Regions from separate parts of the Bacillus sp. BC05(2025) genome, predicted to be linked through region 1. Evidence: riboswitches for the same ligand, from Rfam matches in the RefSeq annotation. Region 1 holds a riboswitch; the other holds the start of a gene.
The links. Region 1 has a riboswitch for S-adenosylmethionine ahead of ACZ76X_RS00780 (ECF-type riboflavin transporter substrate-binding protein). Riboswitches for the same ligand answer to the same signal wherever they lie in the genome.
Positions count from the first base shown of each region.

Region 2: it holds a riboswitch for S-adenosylmethionine, as region 1 does, so the genes downstream of both, ACZ76X_RS10450 (sugar ABC transporter substrate-binding protein) here and ACZ76X_RS00780 (ECF-type riboflavin transporter substrate-binding protein) in region 1, are expected to answer to the same signal.

Region 1 covers NZ_JBWYRA010000001.1:153,208-158,355, forward strand. The annotation lists gene ACZ76X_RS00770 (macrolide family glycosyltransferase) at 1-901, shown strand, start outside; gene ACZ76X_RS00775 (aspartate/glutamate racemase family protein) at 951-1,631, opposite strand; SAM riboswitch class I at 1,784-1,901, shown strand; gene ACZ76X_RS00780 (ECF-type riboflavin transporter substrate-binding protein) at 2,042-2,590, shown strand; gene ACZ76X_RS00785 (energy-coupling factor transporter ATPase) at 2,601-4,301, shown strand; gene ACZ76X_RS00790 (energy-coupling factor transporter transmembrane component T family protein) at 4,294-5,094, shown strand.
Region 2 covers NZ_JBWYRA010000002.1:883,993-889,140, forward strand. The annotation lists gene ACZ76X_RS10440 (SDR family oxidoreductase) at 1-251, opposite strand, end outside; gene ACZ76X_RS10445 (NCS2 family permease) at 455-1,756, shown strand; SAM riboswitch class I at 1,846-1,951, shown strand; gene ACZ76X_RS10450 (sugar ABC transporter substrate-binding protein) at 2,040-3,152, shown strand; gene ACZ76X_RS10455 (sugar ABC transporter ATP-binding protein) at 3,149-4,636, shown strand; gene ACZ76X_RS10460 (ABC transporter permease) at 4,620-5,148, shown strand, end outside.

The sequences.
Region 1 (5,148 bases):
TGAAAACATACATTTTGATTTCGTAATTTATGATATATTTGGCGCTGGAGAGTTAGTAAAGGAATATTTACAAATTCCAGGCATAGTTTCTTCTCCTATATTTTTAATTCCTCCAAAATTTTTGGAGACATTACCTTTTCATCCAAATGCAGAAATACCATTCGAACCTGATGAAATTTCTGAACAGTTACTATATGAAATGGGACATGAATTTGGAGTAAAGCCTAAAAATAATCTTCAATTTATGCATAACAAGGGAGATATTACTCTTGTATACACAAGTCGTTATTTTCAACCTAATAGCGATTTGTTTGGGAGAAATAACATTTTTATTGGTCCGAGTATTTTAAGGCGTAAAACAAATGTAGAGTTTCCACTTAAATTGCTTAAAGATAAGAAGGTTATATATATTTCAATGGGAACACTGCTTGAAGGACTTGAACCATTCTTTAATATGTGCATTGATACTTTCTCAGATTTTGATGGAATAGTTGTAATGGCAATTGGTGATAGGAATGATTGTTCTAAAATTAAGAAAGCGCCAGACAATTTTATAATTTCTTCATACGTACCCCAGTCAGAAATATTAAGTGAAGCAGATGTTTTTATTACACATGGCGGCATGAACAGCGTACACGACGCTATTTATTTTAATGTCCCATTTGTCATCATTCCACATGATAAAGACCAGCCAATGATAGCGCAAAGATTAACTGAGCTTGAAGCAGCCCATCGGTTATTGAAAGAGAATGTTAATATGCAAACGTTAAAAGAAGCGGTAACAGATGTTTTTTCAAATGAAAAGTATAAGTATGGAATACGAAAACTGAAAGAAAGTTTTTTAGAATGTGGTGGTTCAAAAGAAGCAATTGCAGTGATTGCATCTCTTTTAAATAAATAGTGTAGACAATATAAAAGCATAGAGGCTCTACCTTTATGCTTTTATACTATTATTCTGCAAACTGTACAGCAGTATTTGCATGTAAAAAAGCAGTATCAAAAACAGGAACAGTAAGGTCGTTTTGGGAAATGAGCAATGGTATTTCAGTGCAACCTAGTAGTATACCTTCTGCGCCATTTTGAATTAATGATTTTGTAATTTGTAATAGCTTTTCTTTTGATGTTTCTGAAATAATTCCTTTACTTAATTCATTTAAAATAACATGATGAATAAAATTTCTTTCCTCTTTATTTGGAATAATTGTCTCAATGTTATAGTTCGCTAGACGTGATTTATAGAAGTCTTGTTCCATCGTTTGTTTCGTACCTAATAGTCCGATCCGCTTTATATTCTGCTCTACCATTTCTTTAGCACTTACATCACCAATGTGAAGAAGTGGAATAGATATTGCTTGTTCTACTTCTTCAGCAAATAAATGGACTGTATTGGAACACATTAATAAACATTCAGCTCCGGATTTTTCAACCTTTTTTGCAACTGTAACTAATTCATTTTTCACTTCTTCATATTGATGATTTTGTAATAAAGTAGTTACCTCACCAAAGTCCATACTATATAAAACAAGCTTTGCATTCTGATCATATTGAGAGAGTGTAAGTGTATTAATATGTTTATAGTATAATGATGTAGATTCCCAACTTAGGCCACCAATTAAACCGATTACTTTCATCGTACATTCCTCCCGTAACTATTTTAATTTATTATTTCATAATTCCGATAAGAATACAATGATTTAAACGTACTGTTAAACGAAAAATAAAAATAATTAGAAAAGTATTGAAATTTATTCTTCTAAGTGCCATAATACGAATTACAAATTAATACTTATCCAGAGAGGTGGAGGGAACGGCCCTATGAAACCTCAGCAACCCCTATGTACATGTTATAGGAAGGTGCTAATTCCGCAGAGGACACGTGTGTGTTTTTTGGCAGATAAGAGGATTCTTGAATGTGAAAGAAAATGACCTCTTATGTAAGAGGTCATTTTTTTGTTGTATAGAAAGGGAGTGTCGATGCATAATTCATTTTCAAAATAAATATAGAGTAATAAAAGTTGACTCATATGAGAGGGGAATTGTAATGAATAAATTATCAACAAAGTTAGTAGTAGCAATCGGAATTGGAGCAGCATTATACGGTATATTAGGGCTCTGGGGATTTTCTATTGCACCAAATACGTTTATTAAACCTGCATTAGCTATCTTAACTGTTTTTGGAGCTTTATTTGGTCCAGTGGCAGGGCTGTTAATAGGACTTATCGGTCATACCGTAACGGATACAATTGCTGGCTGGGGTATTTGGTGGGGATGGGTTATTAGTTCAGGCATTATTGGTTTTGCAATGGGGCTCATTCAAAAAAGAGTTGGCTTTAGTGTGAAAAACGGGACGTATAATAAAGGCGATATTTCTTATTTAGCCATTACGGGATTAATTGGTATCGTCATTGCTATTATATTTGCTGGGGCATTCGATATTATTGTCATGGGAGAACCGTTTGACAAAATTGTAATACAAGTATTAGGAGCAACAATTGCGGATGTTATTGTATTTTTAGTTCTTGGGTTGCCAATTACAATGGGTCTAGCTAAGTCAAATAAGAAACATACACATTTAAAAATTGAAAAGTAGGGATGTTAACATGCAACCAATTATTTCTTTAGAAAAATTTAGTTTTCAATATAAGCATGCGGCACAGCCTACTGTAAAAGACATTACGTTTCATATATATCCTGGGGAAAAAGTATTAATTGCTGGGCGTAGTGGTTCAGGGAAATCAACGTTAGCTCATTGTATCAATGGGCTAATCCCATTTTCTTATGAAGGGAGTAGTACTGGAACTATTTCTATTGCCGGAAAAGACCCGAGGAAAGGGAGTATTTTTGAGCAGAGTATACAGGTAGGAACAATTTTGCAAGATCAAGATGCCCAATTTATTGGTCTTACAGTAGAAGAAGATGTGGCTTTTTATTTAGAAAATGAATGTGTAAATCAAGATGATATGAAAAAGATTGTTTCAGAATCATTAAAAAAGGTAAAGATGCATACTTTTCATAAACAAAGTCCTCATGAATTATCAGGAGGGCAAAAACAAACTGTTTCTTTAGCGGGTCTGTTAACGACAAATGCTAATATATTATTGTTTGATGAACCTTTAGCGAATTTAGATCCAGTAAGTAGCTTACATACAATAGAACTTATTAAAGATATACATAAACAATATAATAAAACAATTGTAATTATTGAACATCGAATAGAAGAAATGTTAAATCTGAATTTAGATAAAATTATTTTAATGGATGAAGGGGAAATCGTTGCGATAGGGACACCCGAAGAGATTTTGGCCTCAAATATATTACCATCTATTGGCTTAAGGGAACCTATGTACATGGAAGGATTAAAGAGGTTACAGTTTGATAGTAATAATGAGGGAATATACCCACTTGAAAATCTTCAAAGAGAAAGTGTTCGTAGCGCAATAAATGAGTGGATGGAGAAGCAAGTTTTTTATAAAAATACTCCTAAAAACAAAGAAATATTGAAAGTAGAAAATTTGTCGTTCTCCTATTCTAATAAACAAAAAGTATTAGATAATGTAAATTTCTCTATAAAAGAAGGGGAAATTGTTGTACTTTTGGGGCATAATGGTGCCGGAAAATCAACATTAGCTCATAGTCTTATAGGTATTAACAAAACAAATAATGATAGGATTTTATTTAATGGAATAAATATTAATAATTGGTCTATTCGTAAACGTGGAGAGATTATATCATATGTCATGCAAAATCCAAATCATATGATTACACAGCCTACTGTTATAGAAGAGGTTTCATTCACATTAAAATTAAAAAAGGTATCAAAGGAAGAAATTAAGCTTAGAGCGGAAGAAACATTAAAAATTTGTGGCTTGTATCCATTTCGAAATTGGCCAATCCAGGCATTAAGTTACGGACAAAAAAAGAGAGTAACGATTGCATCTGTACTAACGACAAATCCGAAACTTATCATATTAGATGAGCCGACAGCGGGACAAGATTATTATCATTATAAACAGTTTATGACGTTTATAAGAAAACTAGCTGTAAAGGGAATATCTTTTATTTTTATTACACACGATATGAATCTTGCATTAGAATATGCAGACAGAGCAATAGTTTTACATGAAGGGGAAATTATTGCGAATGATACCGCGTCTACTGTATTAGGACATCTAAAAACGTTACATAGAGCGAACTTAAGGGAGAGTTCTTTATTCAAACTCGTTAAATTAAGTGGTATTGCAAATCCTGAAAGGTTTATAGAACTTTATTTTAATGTTATGAGGGGGGAGGAAGGTGTATAGTACATATTTTCATCGTATGGATGGAGCAGTGAAATTATTGTTATTTATTTTTTGTATGACGCTTACTTTTTTATTTTTTGATTTTCGCGTATTGCTATTTGTATTTATAATTGGATGTATTGGACTCCTAGTTGCTAAAATTCCATTTCGTAAAATTTTTATTGTTTTTACTGTTATATTTACATTTAGTTTATTAAATTCTGTCATGATCTTATTTATTACACCCACCCATGGATCTGAATTAACGGAATCATATACTTCATTTCTGCATATTGGATATGCAACGATTACTTATGAAACTTTATTTTATGCAGCTACACTTTCGTTAAAGTATTTTACGCTATTACCATTTACACTTATTTTTATTTATACGACTGATCCAAGTGGATTTGTGAGTAGCCTAAGTAAATTTCGAATTCATTATAAGATTACTTATGCGATAAATATTGCATTACGTTACATACCTGATATTCAGTCTGAATATAAAATTATTAAACATGCGCAAGAGGCAAGAGGAGTAGCGTTTGAAAAAGGAGAAGCAAGTTTATGGATTCGTTTGAAAAACCGAGTCTTAATTTTCTGGCCTTTAATTATTCATTCTCTAGATAGAATCGATACAGTTTCAAATGCAATGGATTTAAGAGGATTTGGTAAGAAGGATACACGTACGTGGTTTTATACAAATAAAGCGAAAAGAGGGGATTTTATTGCTTTATTTGTAGGTGTTTGTATTTTAATTATTGCTGTGTATTTAAAGTTACATGTATTTCAAAACTTTTGGTATCCATTTTAAAGCACTCTCAAATGAGTGCTTTTACTTATTTTTATATAGACATGCTCAAAAAGG
Region 2 (5,148 bases), on a different contig from region 1:
TCATTTGCATCTCCATCTTCATCTAAATACGCAATCGCAATATTCGCTCCCTCTTTCGCAAAAGCGATGGAAACAGCTCGTCCAATCCCGCTATCCCCTCCTGTAATTAATACATTCTTTCCTTTTAATTTTTCGCTTCCTTTATAGTTTGGATCTTCAAACTGCGGTAGAGGATTCATTAACGATTCAATACCAGGTTGTTTATTTTGATGTTGCGCTGGCATTGTTACAAAGTTTTTTTGCTGTGGCATAGCTTCTTTCAACTCCTTTTCCTTATAATATGCGCACAATAAACACTGAAATTCATACATCGATTTACGATTAATATTCGAATTTAAGACACAAAATATGAATTGTTGTAAACTTTTTATGCAAAACTATTGCAAAATAGTTAAAAAACGAATATTATATATAACTGTTGTGAAAATTATTCGTAAACAGAAAGGATGTTTATATGTTTAACCTTTCAAAACATAAAACTTCTATTAAAACTGAAATTATGGCAGGTATTATTACCTTCTTAACAATGGCATATATCATTGTCGTAAACCCTGTCATCCTTGGGGATGCAGGTGTTCCATTTGAACAAGCATTTACAGCAACCATTATCGCTGCTGTTGTCGGAACATTATTTATGGCGATCTTTACAAACTTACCAATCGCAATTGCACCAGGTATGGGATTAAATGCTTATTTCTCTTACTCTGTTGTAAAAGCTCATGAAGGCATGACTTTCGCAATTGCATTCTCTGCTGTATTCGTAGCAGGTATGATTTTAATTTTGTTATCATTCACATCTTTCCGTACAAAATTAATGGAAGCAATTCCTGAAAACTTAAAACATGCAATTACTGCTGGTATCGGTCTTTTCATCGCCTTTATCGGTTTACGTTTAACAGGTATCGTTACAAAAAATGAAGCAAACTTAGTTGGACTTGGTGATCTTCACTCTGCGCCAGTACTACTAGCATTAGCTGGACTTGGAATTACAATCATCCTTATGTCTTTAAATGTAAATGGTGCACTATTTATCGGGATGCTATTAACTGGTATTATCGCTTTCTTCACAGGACAATTAACATTCTCAAACGGTGTTACATCAATGCCTGGATTACCAGAAGGAATTATCGTTTCAAATCCAATTACTGCTGTATCTGATGTAATTAACTACGGATTATACGGCGTTGTATTTTCATTCTTCCTTGTTACATTATTCGATACAACAGGTACATTACTTGGTGTAGCTCAACAAGGTGGATTTATGAAAGACGGAAAACTTCCAAAAGCTGGACGAGCTCTTCTATCTGACTCATTCTCAGCAACAATCGGTTCTATGTTCGGAACAACACCATCAACAGCTTACATCGAATCATCTGCTGGTGTTGCAGCTGGTGGTCGTACTGGTTTAACAACTGTTACAGTAGCTGTTCTATTCGCACTAGCAGCATTCTTCGGGCCATTAGTAAGTGCCGTTTCTGGTGTATCAGCTATTACTGCACCATCATTAATTATCGTTGGTAGCCTTATGATGGGTTCAGTTCGCCACATCGATTGGGATGTATTTGATGAAGCATTCCCAGCATTCTTAGTAATCCTAAGCATGCCACTTACATCAAGTATCGCAACAGGTATCGCTCTTGGATTTATTTCATACCCACTTATGAAAGTGGCAAAAGGTAAATTCTGTGCTGTTCACCCACTTGTGTATGTATTCGGAATCTTGTTCGCTTATCAATTGATTTTCTTACCACATTAAAATCCCTCATTAAGAGGGATTTTTTTATAAAAAATTATTTGACAACACCACAAACTTGTGGAATAATTCGAAATAGTTGAATATTCGATGTCTTATCAAGAGCAGGTGGAGGGATGAGCCCTACGAAGCCCGGCAACCGACCCATTTATGGGCACGGTGCTAATTCTTACAACACGTTGTGTTGAAAGATAAGAGTAATATGATAAGACGTCTTTTCTATATGAAAAGGCGTTTTTTATTTTCACTCCCTCTCCTCTCTTCTTAGTTTAGGAGGGATTTTTTTATGAAGAAATTGTGTTCTATCGTACTCATTGTTCTCTTACTTACATTAACTGCTTGTACAAATGAACAAGATGCTGTCTCTTCACAAAAGCAACAAACTGTGAAAAAAGTAACTACAACAGTAGAAAATCATTTACAAACAGAAATTCCAAACCAAATAAAGAAACCATTAAAAATTGCATTAATTATGCAAATGTCTATCGGAACTTTTTCCTCTCAATATATTGAGGGGGTCAAAAAACAAGTAGAACTATTTGGCGGCAGTGTACAAGTCTATAATTCTGATAATGATTTAGCAAAAATGGCGGCAAATTTAGATACTGCTATTAATTCAAAAGTGGATGGTATATTAATTGATCATGGTCGATCTGAAGCGCTGAAACCTGGAGTAGAAAAGGCATTACAAGCAAATATTCCGGTAGTAGCGTTTGATAATGATCTACGCTTGCCAGGCGTAACGATTATTGATCAAGATGACTATAGTCTTGCATGGAAATCATTAAAAACATTAGCGGAAGATTTGAATGGACAAGGAAATATCGCAGTCGTATGGGTTGGTGGATTCGCTCCAATGGAACGTCGTAATGTTATCATTGATGCTTTTTATAAACGTTATCCAAATATAAAAGAAGTTACACGATTCGGTACTGCTAGTAATAACACACCGCTCGATACACAAACACAAGTAGAAGCTTTACTAAAAAAATATCCGAAAAAAGGAGATTTACAAGCTATTTTCGCTTCATGGGATGAATTTGCTAAAGGGGCTGTCAAAGCACTCGAACAAGCTGGTCGTACAGATATAAAAGTATACGGCATTGACTTAAGTAATGAAGATTTACAACTCATGCAAAAAGAAAATTCACCTTGGACTGCTACAGCTGCAACTGATCCAGCTGAAGTAGGTAAAGTTCAAGTACGATTTTTATATAAAAAAATTGCTGGTGAACAAACGCCAGATATTTATTCGCTAGAACCTTATTTAGTGAAGAAAAATAATTTACCAAAAGAAAATATAACAATGGATCAATTATCAAAACATATAAATGGTTGGGGAGATTCAAAAGATGGGTATTCTCCTTGGATGAAAAAATTAGAGAAGGAGAAAAAATGATGACATTCTCTCTTCAAAACATTACACATTCTTATCATGTAACTACCCCTGTTCTAGAAGATGTTTCTATTCATATTGAAAAAGGAAAAGTGCACGCATTACTAGGAATGAACGGCGCAGGAAAAAGTACTTTATTAAAAATAGCAACTGGTGAAATCCAACCAGTTGCTGGCAATATAAAAATTGATAATCAGACTGTTTCCTTTACTTCTCCACGTGATGCAAAAAAGCACGGTATTTCTTTCGTAACACAAGAAGTAGATCACGGACTTATTTCAGGATTATCTGTCTTAGAAAATGTACTAATCGATCAGTTAGCAATGCAAAACCGAGCAATATTCTCAAAATCAAAATTAGTCGCACTCGCGAAACGACACTTACAAACTGTGCAGCTCGATTTAAATGTTTTGGACGACGTTTCAAACTGCTCATTACATGAAAAACAGTTACTTCTTATCGCAAGAGCTTTATCTAACAATATAAATTATCTTTTATTAGATGAGCCAACTTCTTCTCTTGGGCCAAAAGAAGTGGAAACCTTTGGGAAACTCTTAAAAAATTTAACATCAAAAGGTATTGGCATTATTCTAATTTCTCATCGTCTATCAGAGATTCGAAAATTTGCGGATGATGTAACTGTATTACATAACGGTAAAGTTGCACTCTCCGAAGCTATTACAAAGATTACGGATCAACAAATTGTGGAAGCAATGACTGGAAAACAACTTACACTTCCAATTAATACAGCACCAAAAACCGGAAGAGAAGAATTATTTAAAGTACAAAAACTTCAATTACACAAAGGCCATTCTCCTCTTTCTCTCACTGTACGGAAAGGTGAAACTGTCGTGATATATGGATTAATTGGAAGTGGAAAAACAACACTTGCTGAGACTTTATTTGGTGCTCGTCATATTTATCACGCAAAAATAGGTGGTTATAACATTACAATAAAAACACCGCGAGATGCAATTCAAGCGAAAATTGCACTTGTACCAGAAGAAAGAAGAAAACAAGGCGTATTTCTTTCAGAAGACATTATAAGTCACACAAATTTACACCAATCCGGTTGGAAACGAAAACAAACCGAAGTAAATACTGCTACTGCAGCAATTACTTCTTTCGGCATCTCACCAAACAATCCAAAAGCCTTTATCCATTCACTGAGCGGCGGAAATCAACAAAAAGTCTCTATTGCAAAGTGGAATGGATTCAAACCTACTCTATTTCTTTTGGACGAGCCAACTAAAGGTGTAGACATAGCTGCAAAACAAGACATTTTTCAATTCATTCGCAACATTATAGAAAACGGAAGTTCCGTAATTTATTTCACAGGAGAACAAGATGAAGCGCTACATATCGCTGATCGCATTCTTATACTAGCAAACGGAGAATTTGTAGGTGAATACTTACCGAACGAACTATCTCCTGAACAGCTTTTACATTTATCTGAAGGGAGTTATTCCATTGAATCTCGTTCATAAAACTAAAAAACTATATTTACCTACTCATCTTTTTTATCAATTTAGTACAATTGCTATCATTATAGGTGTTACAATTTTTTTCTCTATCGTTAATGATTCTTTTTTAACATACAACAATATTAGTGATATTTTACGCTCTATTTCTATCGTAACGTTACTCGCAATTGGCGTTACCTTTACATTAATTGTAGACGGATTTGATTTATCAGTTGGCTCTACCGCTAGTTTAGCGACAATTGCAGCTGCATCTTGTCTCGTTTTATATCGGCAAGAGCTATTAGTTACACTCCTTATCCCTATTCTTTGTGGACTGTTAGTTGGATTATGTAATGCACTACTCGTTATCCGAATTAAACTACCAGATTTACTTGCTACACTAAGTATCATGTATATCGTTAACGGACTACACTTAACATTCTCAAAAGGATCTTCTATTTATGAAGGAATGTCTGGGGCTAAAGGACATTTTATTCCATCCTTTTTATTTATCGGTCAAGGTTCTGTGCTAGGAA